Regions from separate parts of the Rossellomorea sp. FS2 genome, predicted to be linked through region 1. Evidence: riboswitches for the same ligand, from Rfam matches in the RefSeq annotation. Region 1 holds a riboswitch; the other holds the start of a gene.
What was found. A riboswitch is a leader RNA that binds a small molecule or an ion and turns the genes downstream of it on or off. The one in region 1 is predicted to bind cobalamin.
Positions count from the first base shown of each region.

Region 1 (5,203 bases):
CGTGGGTGAATCCCTACCGTGTCACGATGCCCGGCATGACGCTTAACGACCTTGATCCCGGCAATGTGGCAAAGCAACACCCTGACTGGGTGCTGAAGTATGGAAGCCAATACTATCTTGATCCCGGCTTGCCTGAGGTTCAGCAATACCTCATCGAGACTGTGGAAGAGCTGGTAGCCAATTATGATATTGAAGCCGTTCATATGGATGATTATTTCTATCCGTATAAAATTGCCGGACAAGACTTCCCTGACCAAGCTACATATGAAAAATACGGCAAGGACTTTGATTCAATCGAAGACTGGCGGAGAAATAATGTCGATCTCCTCGTCGAAGATATCAATACTTCTATTAAAGATATGAAGGAATGGGTCCAGTTCGGTATCTCTCCGTTCGGCGTCTGGAGGAATATCGCCAAGGATCCGACTGGAAGTGAAACGACGGCAGGTCAGACGAACTACGATGATTTATATGCCGACACCCGTCAGTGGATCAAAGACGGCAGCATTGACTATATCACACCACAGATTTACTGGTCCCGGGACTTTGCCGCTGCAAACTATTCCGTGCTTCTCGACTGGTGGAGCAATGAAGTGACTGAGTACGCCTATGAACACCCCGTTCACCTCTATATCGGGATGGCAGACTACAAGGTCGGTGACAACTTCGACCAGCAATGGTATGACCCGCATGAACTACCGGAACAGATCCTGGATAACCGTGAAAACGGCACGGCAAAAGGACAAATGCATTTCTCCCTTCAGCAGCTTCATAACAACCGCCTTGGATATGCCGATATCCTGAAGGACGAAATCTATATAGATACAGCATTGACGCCGCCTACTCCTTGGAATAACAGGGAACTGCCGAAAAAACCGACCAAAGTAAAAGGGAAATCCAAACATGGCAGTGTCAAACTTGAGATTGAAGATAAGAAACACACTGCAAGAAAGTTTGTCATCTACCGGTTTGACGGTCCTCGTGAAGGCGATTATAATGACCCTGCCAATATCATTGATGTCGTCTACGCAGATGAAGATTCCTATACAGACGTTCCTCCTGATAAGGGAATCTACACCTATGGAGTTACATCTATATCCGATACCGGTCTTGAAAGTCGAGACGCCAAAACCGTGCGTGTGAAATATTGATTCATATGCACAGCAAAGTGCGGACAGCACCGTCCCTAGACGGGTGCTGTCCGCACTTTTTGTGTCCGTTCACTGTTGAGCTGCCAGAACAGTTTCCCTCATCTTCTTCGCTGCTTCCACCATTACGACAAGGGCTTCGATGGTTTCGTCGGTTCCGCGTGTTTTCAGACCACAGTCCGGATTGATCCAGAACAGTTGCGGATCGAGTACACGAATGGCCCGTTCGATGTTCTGAGTCATCTCCTCGAGCGTTGGAACCCTAGGGCTGTGTATATCGTAAACGCCGAGACCGATCCCTTGGGCATAGGTGTTTTCCTCAAAGGAATGAATGAGATTACCATGGCTTCTTGACGTTTCGATGGATATGACGTCCGCATCAAGCGATTTGATGCTCTCGATGATTTCCCCAAACTCCGAATAGCACATATGGGTGTGGATTTGCGTACTGTCTTTCACAGATGACGTTGCAAGTTTGAAAGCATGGACGGCGGCCTCGAGGTAGCCTGCCCTCTTTTCTTTCTGCAGCGGCATCCCCTCCCTGAGGGCCGGTTCATCGACTTGGATCATGCGGATTCCGTTTGCCTCGAGGGCCTCGACTTCCTTTCTCAAAGCCAGGGCAATTTGATTGGCGACATCATAACGCGGAATGTCGGTCCGGACAAATGACCAATTTACAATCGTGATTGGACCAGTCAACATTCCCTTCACAGGTTTTTCAGTCAACGATTGCGCAAAGACCGTTTCATCCACTGTCATCGGTTCTTGGAATCTTACTTCCCCATGAATGATCGGAGGCTTCACACAGCGTGAACCATAGGACTGAACCCAGCCTTGTTTGGTAAAAGCAAATCCACCAAGCTTCTCCCCGAAGTACTCCACCATATCCGTCCGTTCGAATTCACCGTGAACGAGTACGTCCAGGCCGATTCTTTCCTGGATGTCGATCCACTTTCCGATCTCATCCTGGATGAACGTCCGGTAGTCCTGATCGCTCACTTCCCCCCTCCTCCATTTCAGGCGTTCTTTCCGCACCTCTTTGGTCTGCGGAAAGCTTCCAATCGTAGTGGTTGGAAAGAGGGGAAGACCGAGCTCTGCCTCCTGAACGACCCGCCTCTCAGAGAATGGGGCACGATGAAGGAATTCATTTCCGTCCAGTTGCTCACTCTCTCTGAGAGTCCGGGATTGTTTGATATTTTCGAGACCGTCAGAGCTTTCTTCCTCATTGGAGATAGAGGGACGCCCTTCCTTGATTGCCTCTGTAACCGTGACAATTTCCTGCAGCTTTTCATCTGCAAAAGAAAGTGTGCGCGTAAGGCGGTCCCCGAGTCCTTCCTCTCCTTTGACTGTGACGGGCACATGGAGCAGGCTCGATGATGGCTGGATGATCAGACGGTCTCTTGAAACAGCGCTCTCCAACTCCTCAAGCGAGTCGAGGGTCCGATTCAGATTTGCTTTCCATATATTCCTCCCATCAATGATCCCCGCGGCAAGGACCTTGTCTTCAGGGAACCCATGGGTGTTCAGGGCCTGACGATTCCCTCCACCATCGTGTACGAAATCCAATCCGATCCCATGCACCGGAAGCCTGATCACCCTCTCATAGCGACTGACGCGATCAAAGTAGGTTTGAAGGATGACCTTGATTCGAGGCGCTGCCTTGATCAGCGTGTCATAGACCTGCTCAAGGACCGTCCACTCCTCAGCGGTCAGATCGGTACATAACACGGGTTCGTCAATCTGAACCCATCCGGCGCCAGCCTCTTCAAGCTCCTTGAGAATGGACGCATACAACGGGACGAACCCATCGACAGTGCTTGCGAACGCCTCGGGATCATACCCTTTGGACAGCTTTACGAACGTTACCGGGCCGAGGAGCACGGGCTTCCCTATGATGCCAAGCTGTTCCTTCGCTTCCTTGAAGTAGCGAAGCGGGGGATTATCGGCCAAAGAAGGCGTTGCCCCGTCCAGTTCGGGAACGATGTAATGGTAATTGGTGTTGAACCACTTCGTCATCGTGGATGCCACTGCGTCGCCCGTCCCCCTTGCCATACCGTAATACGTCTTCAACGGGACTTTCCCTCCCCCATGACCGAACCGCTTCGGGACCACCCCGAACATGGCGGCTGTATCCAATACATGATCATACAGGCTGAAGTCCCCGACAGGAATCAGGTCAATCCCTGCATCCGACTGCTTTTTAAGATGACGAAGGCGGATCTCATCTGTCTTCGCCACAAATTCTTCTTCCTTTAGCTTTCCTTCCCAAAATTGTTCCAGCGCTTTCTTCCACTCTCGTTTTTCACCGATTCTCGGGTAACCGAGATTTGAACTTTTCACCATATTGCTCACTCCTTCTCATTTTCTCTCCAATAAAAAAATCTCCCTTTCAGAGAAAGAGAGATTTTGCGCGCAATGAATAAACGTTGACAATCCTATGATTCCAACACGCGTTCCTCACTCCCCTCTATGACCCGTAGAGCTCAAGTGCACACAACAGGCAGGTCTCCTGACTCAGGTTCATCACGCCTTATCCCTTCCCATTCCCTCCAGAAACAGTGGATGTGATAAGTTGCTTCCCCATACAGTGGCGGGACCGTACCGGACTTTCACCGGTTTCCCTTTTCAGCCATGCTTCCACACGGCACCTGTCGCATCTTCCTATTCAGTTCTCAACTCAACGAAAAAAGCCTCTCCACGATAGAGAGGCCCTTTAAAGGGATGTCCTCTCTTATTTTCCAAAGCATGATGCTTTGCAGGAATTAGCACCTTTTCAACAAGTGTTGAATGGTTGCCGGGTTTCACAGGGCCAGTCCCTCCACCGCTCTTCATAAGAGTATCGATCATTTATTTGTCCGTTGAATAGGGTAATACTAGCATGCCAGCTTTTACTTTGTCAAAATATTTCTAACATTCGTTCGAAGGTCCTACTGTCGTTGACGGTACCCTTGGTACCAAAAAAAAAGTGCCACATGTGCCATTCAGAGGATGTTCGACTGTGCATGGAACGCAGGAAGAAATTCGCGGTGGACTTCCAGAAGTTCATCCAACAATGGTTTTGCTCTCGAATCACTGGTGACCAGCGGATTGATCGTCATGGCGAGGAGGGCTTTTTCGTAGGAGCCTGACACGGCTGCTTCTGCCGCGATCCGCTCAAAGGATTTGATCTGTTGAACAAGTCCGCTGACGGCTACAGGCAGTTCACCTATATGGATCGGTTTAGGCCCTTCTTTGGTCACGACACAGTTCACTTCCACGGCGGACTCATCAGGGATGCCCGTGATACTGCCGTCATTTCTGACGTTCAGGGTCTGTACGTCCCCTTTATCATTGAAGATCGAAGAAATCACATTGCAGGCGGCATCGCTGTAGTAGGCTCCTCCACGCTCCTGAAGCTGCGGGGGCTTCACATCAAGGTCTTCGTTCTTATACAGCTCGAACAATTCATCTTCCAATCGCTGGACGACCTCGGCACGGGTTGTCCCCGTTTTAAATTCCTCCAGCTGTTTCTCGAGGATCTCACTGGTTTTGTAAAAATACCGGTGATACGGACAAGGTATGACTCCGAGAGCTTTCAGGAAATCAGGATCCCATGGCAGTGGGGCGATATTTTTCATGCTGAGCTGCTTATCCTCATCACCCATCAGTTCCAGTACCTTCCCAAGGACGGACCCCCCATCGACCGTCACATCCAGTCCGTACACCATATGATTCAAGCCGGCAAACCGGATATCGACTGAAGCGACTTCTACGCCAAGAAGCCTGGCAATGGTCATCTTCGTATTGATCGGCAGGTTGCATACGCCCACGACTTTCGAATGCTTGCTGTATCGGAGCAACGCCTCCGTCACCATTCCAGCCGGGTTGGTGAAATTGATCAGCCATGCATCAGGGCAAAGACGCTGCATATCCTCCGCAATCTCAAGAAGAACCGGAATGGTCCGGAGGCCTTTGAATAGTCCACCTGCCCCGTTCGTTTCCTGTCCGATCATCCCGTACTTGATCGGCAGCCTTTCATCCTGAATCCTTGCCTTCAGCTGACCGACCCGCATCTG
Region 1 covers NZ_JBLRVS010000004.1:82,866-88,068, forward strand. Annotated here, with positions in the region: gene ACNA6I_RS11040 (glycoside hydrolase family 10 protein) at 1-1,151, shown strand, start outside; gene metE (5-methyltetrahydropteroyltriglutamate--homocysteine S-methyltransferase) at 1,221-3,491, opposite strand; cobalamin riboswitch at 3,630-3,815, opposite strand; SAM riboswitch class I at 3,877-3,985, opposite strand; gene ACNA6I_RS11050 (6-phospho-beta-glucosidase) at 4,130-5,203, opposite strand, start outside.

Region 2 (5,203 bases), on a different contig from region 1:
CCCACAAGGTCCGGTGGTGTCTTATAGCTGTCCCGTACGTTGCTTGGGCAGCCAAAGTATTCCCCAACCTGAGTAAAGAAGAAGCTTTACAATCATTATGGGAATTGATTGTAAGTGGAGCTAGGGCAGACGGGGAGAGTCCCATTGATGATTGGAGAGAACACCACAGAGCCTTCGAGTCTCGAAAAAAATTCCTGAACGAGAGCCGATTTGAAGCGCTGCATTTTACAAATAAACGTGGAACTGATTTAGTAGTGGGTCTAGCCAAAAATCATGTTTTTATCGGTGGGGCTGTCACAGATGAACAAGGGATCCCTTTCTTTCCGAACATCCCTACAGAAGAAATATTTACTGCTCCACACAAAAATAGGGTGAATGGCAAACTGGTAGGGACTAAACCTCTTATCTATGGTGGGAATATCATAGAAGACTTTCATCTGATTTTTACAGAAGGCCGAATTACCGACTATTATGCCGCGAATGGACAAGAAGCGTTGCAACATCTCATCGAAACGGATGAAGGCTCACATTATCTAGGGGAAATTGCGTTGGTTTCGACTAAAGCACCTCTTGCTCAGGCTAATACGCTCTTTTACAAGACCCTGTTTGATGAAAATACGGCCTGTCATATCGGAATCGGGGATGCATCTCCCTCCACTTTCCGAGATGGCCATGACAAATCTGAGAAAGAATTTCAAGAAGCGGGTCTGAATACATCCCTTTTGTCAGTCAATGTGACCTTTGGTACAGAAGATATGAACGTAGTGGGCATGAAAGAAGGAGAAATGGAAGTCCTGCTCATGGAGGACGGGGAATTTAAGTTTTTGATCGTCTAAAACTTAAATAGTATACCAATTGCCTTTAAAGTGTATGTGGTAGGGAAATTCACCAAGAGATATGGTAGTATATAGAAAAAATACGCGAGGAGGCCAAACATGGGCAAATACCCCAACCTGAAAGTATTCTCCCGTTAGCAGCAAAGGCTGCAGGGAGATGGAAATGATTAATGAGCAGTCTTTGCCTTTCTTATTCCAATTCTAATAAGGAAGCAGGGGCGAAAATGAGCCATAAGCGGGCAAAAGATGTTTTACCGGATGAATTGATTACCATCATTCAGGGCTATGTGGATGGGGAGTATGTATACATCCCGAGAAAAAGCGGCAGTGAGCGATCCTGGGGAGAGCAGAGCGGAGCCAGGAAGACTCTGGATGAGCGAAATAAGGAAATCCGTGAGAGGTTCAAGAGTGGGTGGAGGAAGGAGCAACTTGCAGCTGCCTACCATCTTTCCGTGAAGAGCATTGAACGGATTGTTTATAAACGAGAATAGTCTTTATGATGCGTCTGATGGTTTTTCCCGGAGGGCGCTTTTTATTTTTCCTCGAATATATTATGTAGTCGTTTACGAGGTAGAATGAGCGTTTGCTTGCCTTTACACTGTAGGTATAAGAAAGGGTGATACGCATGAGCTATACGTTAAGAAAAAGGACAGACCAAGACATCCAAGAGTTCATCACGTGGAGGTATGAAGGCAACTATTCGTTCTATGATAATCCGATTCAAGAGGAGAAGGTGAACGGATTTCTTGAGAGCGGGAATCGGGAAGGATTTTATTCGGTCATTGACCGGGAGGGGAGATTGGCAGGAAACTGTGAGTTCTTCCAGGTCGGAGATGAAACGGAGGATATCATGGGAGTTGGGATACAGATGAAGCCGGCATTGACAGGGAAGGGTGAGGGGAAGCTGTTTTTCCATTCCATCATTGAAGAGGGAAGAAGGAAACTCGGTTATGACCATTTGGAGTTGGCTGTGGTGGACTTCAATGTCCGTGCTATCAGCGTGTATGAACGTGCGGGGTTTGTACAAAAAGGTGAATTTCAGAACAATATTAGAGGGCAGGAGTATAGGTTCATTATCATGGAAAAAGATTGGTAAAATAATTTTCAATGGTACAAACCCCGACAAACCCCGCCACCCATCAACATCCTTCCCCATTTCCTGATATTCCTCCAATTAACAGTATATTGAATTGAGCTAAGGTTTCCATTAAGATGGAGAGGAGTATAACTTCATAGGTGCATATTGGTTCAGCCTCAGGTTTGGGGCTGATTAAAAGGGAATCAGGTGTGAATCCTGAGCGGTCCGGCCACTGTAAGTGATGAGCGATCTTTCGGAAATGCCACTGGATGTTAGAGTCCGGGAAGGCGGAAGGGAGCGATGAATCATGAGTCAGGAGACCTGCCTGTATGTGTAGTGGTGGAGCCTTCCGGTAAAAGGTGAAGCGAGGTGGATCAGTATGCATGGGGTTAGTATGTGCACGTGGATTTCAAAGCCTTGTTCTTCTTTCGGGAAGAGCAGGGCTTTTTTATATACATATTATTTATCTAGTACAGGGGATAAGGGACACGGGAGGATATGTGAGTGAGAATACTTCAAGCAATGTTGGCAAGTGTATTGAGCGTTGTGTTGTTTTTGGGTGTGCCGGTCGCGGGGATTCCGTCTGGACACGCAGAGGCAGCGACAAGTACGGATGTTTCGCTGGCTGAGATCAATAAAACCATTGAAGGTGCTGCGAATCACATTCTGGACAGCGGAGTAAGTAGTGAGTGGGAAGCCATAGGACTTGCGGCAGCGGGATATCCAGTGCCGGATGCCTATTATCAGAATCATTTCAGTCAATCGGTGGATAGCCAGGTCATCAACCCATCGAGATACGCTAAGATTACGGATATTGAACGCCACGTGATTGCGGCGGCGGCCATCGGTTTGGATCCATTGTCTGTCAACGGGACGGACTTGATTGAAAAGATCTACAACAGTCATGATGTGTCACCAGGGAATGACACGATGACCCTTCAAGGGAATAACGGACCGATCTTCGCCTTGATCGCGTTGGACAGCCAACAGTTCGAGGTGCCATCAGATGCCAAGTGGACACGTCAAAAGCTGATTGATGAGCTTTTGAAGCAGCAGAATGAGGATGGAAGCTGGTCCCTCAGTGCATACATGTCGGGCCCGAGCTATGATATCACGGCCATGGCCTTGATTGCCTTGGCACCCTATACATCCCAGGGGAATGTGAAGAAAGCGGTAGATGGTGCGCTCTCATTTCTATCTGCAGAACAGCAATCAAGCGGAGGATTCGACGATCCATTTGTCGGGGGGACTTCAAGTGAAGCCACTTCCCAGGTGATCATTGCCCTGACGTCGAACGGGATTGATCCGACGTCAAAGGCATTCACGAAAGGATCCAATAATCTCGTCACCCACCTTCTGAGCTTCAAGTCGGAGGATGGCGGATTTATGCATGTCAGTCCAGGCAATTCCAACGGGATGGCGACCGAGCAAGCCCTGCAGGCCCTCGTCGCGTATCAGAAATTCTTAAAGGGGGAGGGGAAGCTTTATTCATTCCCTAAACCATTGGAGCCGGAACCACCGACGGCCATGCCTGATCCGACCCTCACGATAAAAGGGGTAGAAGATGGCCAGATTGTCACAACGCCAGAAATGACGGTCACGGCTGAGGCAAAGGATGGAGAAGGAAGCGCCTTGGTAGTCGAAGCGAAGTTGAATGATCAAGCTCTTGAAGGCAACAAATCGGGCGAGTTCGTCCTTTCGTTAAAAGAGGGGAAGAATGTTCTCATTGTCAGTGCACAAGATCAGAATGAAAAAGTGGTGTCAAAGAAAGTGACAATCCAGTACAAAAAAGAAGCCAAAGATGAAGATCCGCCAAAGCTGCTAGACCAGATTACCTTAAAGCCTGAATGGAAAGATGGAAAAAACACGATCGAGATGGATAGTATCAGCAACCTGAAGGCAGGGGGAGATATCATCATCGAGATCCCGGACGATTCGGTTACCATCGTCTTCCCGGATGAAAGCATGAGTGTGATGGTCAATAAAGAGGCGACGCTTCACTTGGAATCATCTCAAGTGAAAATGAAGACTGAATTGAAAGGGTTCTCAAAAAAAGAAGCTGAATTCTCCATCCAGCGCATGGAAGGCATGAAGGAAGCTCTTAGTAACGTGTACGACTTTACCATCAAACAGGATGGGGAAAGCATTCATGATGTGAAAGATGCCGTAGAACTGTCCTTCGCCGTCAAGGAAGAAGAGGTGGACAGCACATCTACCGCCGTTTACTTCTATAATTCAGATACGGAAAAGTGGGACCATGTCGGAGGGGACTATGCCGATGGGTGGTTCAATGTACAACCTGATCACCTGAGCACATTTGCTGTGTTCAACTCCGCACCAACGGGAACGGAAGAGGAAGAGAAAACAAATGAACCAGAAAAAACACAGGGTAACGGAAAAACGGGCTCGTCTCCAAAGGAAAACAAGAAAGACGATACTGTTGTACCGGCAGCCAACCCTTCTTCGGGGAAAAAGCTCCCCAATACAGGAGTGAACGAATGGTATCTTCCAGTCGCGGGAGGGCTCCTTCTACTCACGGGTCTCTCGATCTATTTCTGGGGTGCACGGAAGAAGAGGAAGTTGGAGATAAAAGGTTAGGAGGAGTTCGATGAAGAAGCAACGTAAGCTCATACTTTCGATCCTGACGGTGTTCTTCCTTACTCTTGGAGTAATCGGGGTCACCTATGGTTTCTCCGGCGAAGAAGAAAAGGCACCAACAAGTAAGCAAGTGGGGGGGAGCGAAAACTCCGTCGCTTCCGTGACCGGGGATAAAGAAAAACAAAAAGATCCAAACGCTATCACCGATGAACATTCCAAGACTGAGGAACAGGAAGAAAAGAAAGAGGAAAAAGACAAAAACGAGAAATCGGACAGCACAACCACTAAAAGCCCAAAAGAGGACGGCAAGGCTGATCCTCAGCAACAAGAAGAAAGAAACGGAACAACGGAACGTCTTGAATCTGAAGGAAAGCCAGACAAACAAGGATCATCGGCATCAAGGAAAGAAGCAAAGACAGAGTCAAACCAAAAAACAGAGAGCCCAAAAGAATCCAAAGCTCCTTCCGTCTCTGAACGTGCCGGATCAACACAACCAGAAAGCAAGGCACCGGCGCCTCAGCCTTCCAAAAAGCCTGCACCCGCTCCAAAGCCTGAAAAGGAAGAAAAGCAGGCAGCAACGTCGACAGTCACCTATTCCATTGTGGCAGATAGTCAAATGGGTACGGTGCTCCCTCCGACTTCAGTCGAAATCGAGGATGGGGATACGGTCCTTGATGTGCTCATCGAGGTG
Region 2 covers NZ_JBLRVS010000005.1:275,126-280,328, forward strand. Annotated here, with positions in the region: gene ACNA6I_RS17760 (aminopeptidase) at 1-836, shown strand, start outside; gene ACNA6I_RS17765 (CD3324 family protein) at 1,061-1,327, shown strand; gene ACNA6I_RS17770 (GNAT family N-acetyltransferase) at 1,462-1,932, shown strand; cobalamin riboswitch at 2,064-2,258, shown strand; gene ACNA6I_RS17775 (LPXTG cell wall anchor domain-containing protein) at 2,419-4,512, shown strand; gene ACNA6I_RS17780 (DUF4430 domain-containing protein) at 4,523-5,203, shown strand, end outside.
Region 2: linked by a shared signal. The riboswitch ahead of ACNA6I_RS17775 (LPXTG cell wall anchor domain-containing protein) and the one ahead of metE (5-methyltetrahydropteroyltriglutamate--homocysteine S-methyltransferase) in region 1 are both predicted to bind cobalamin.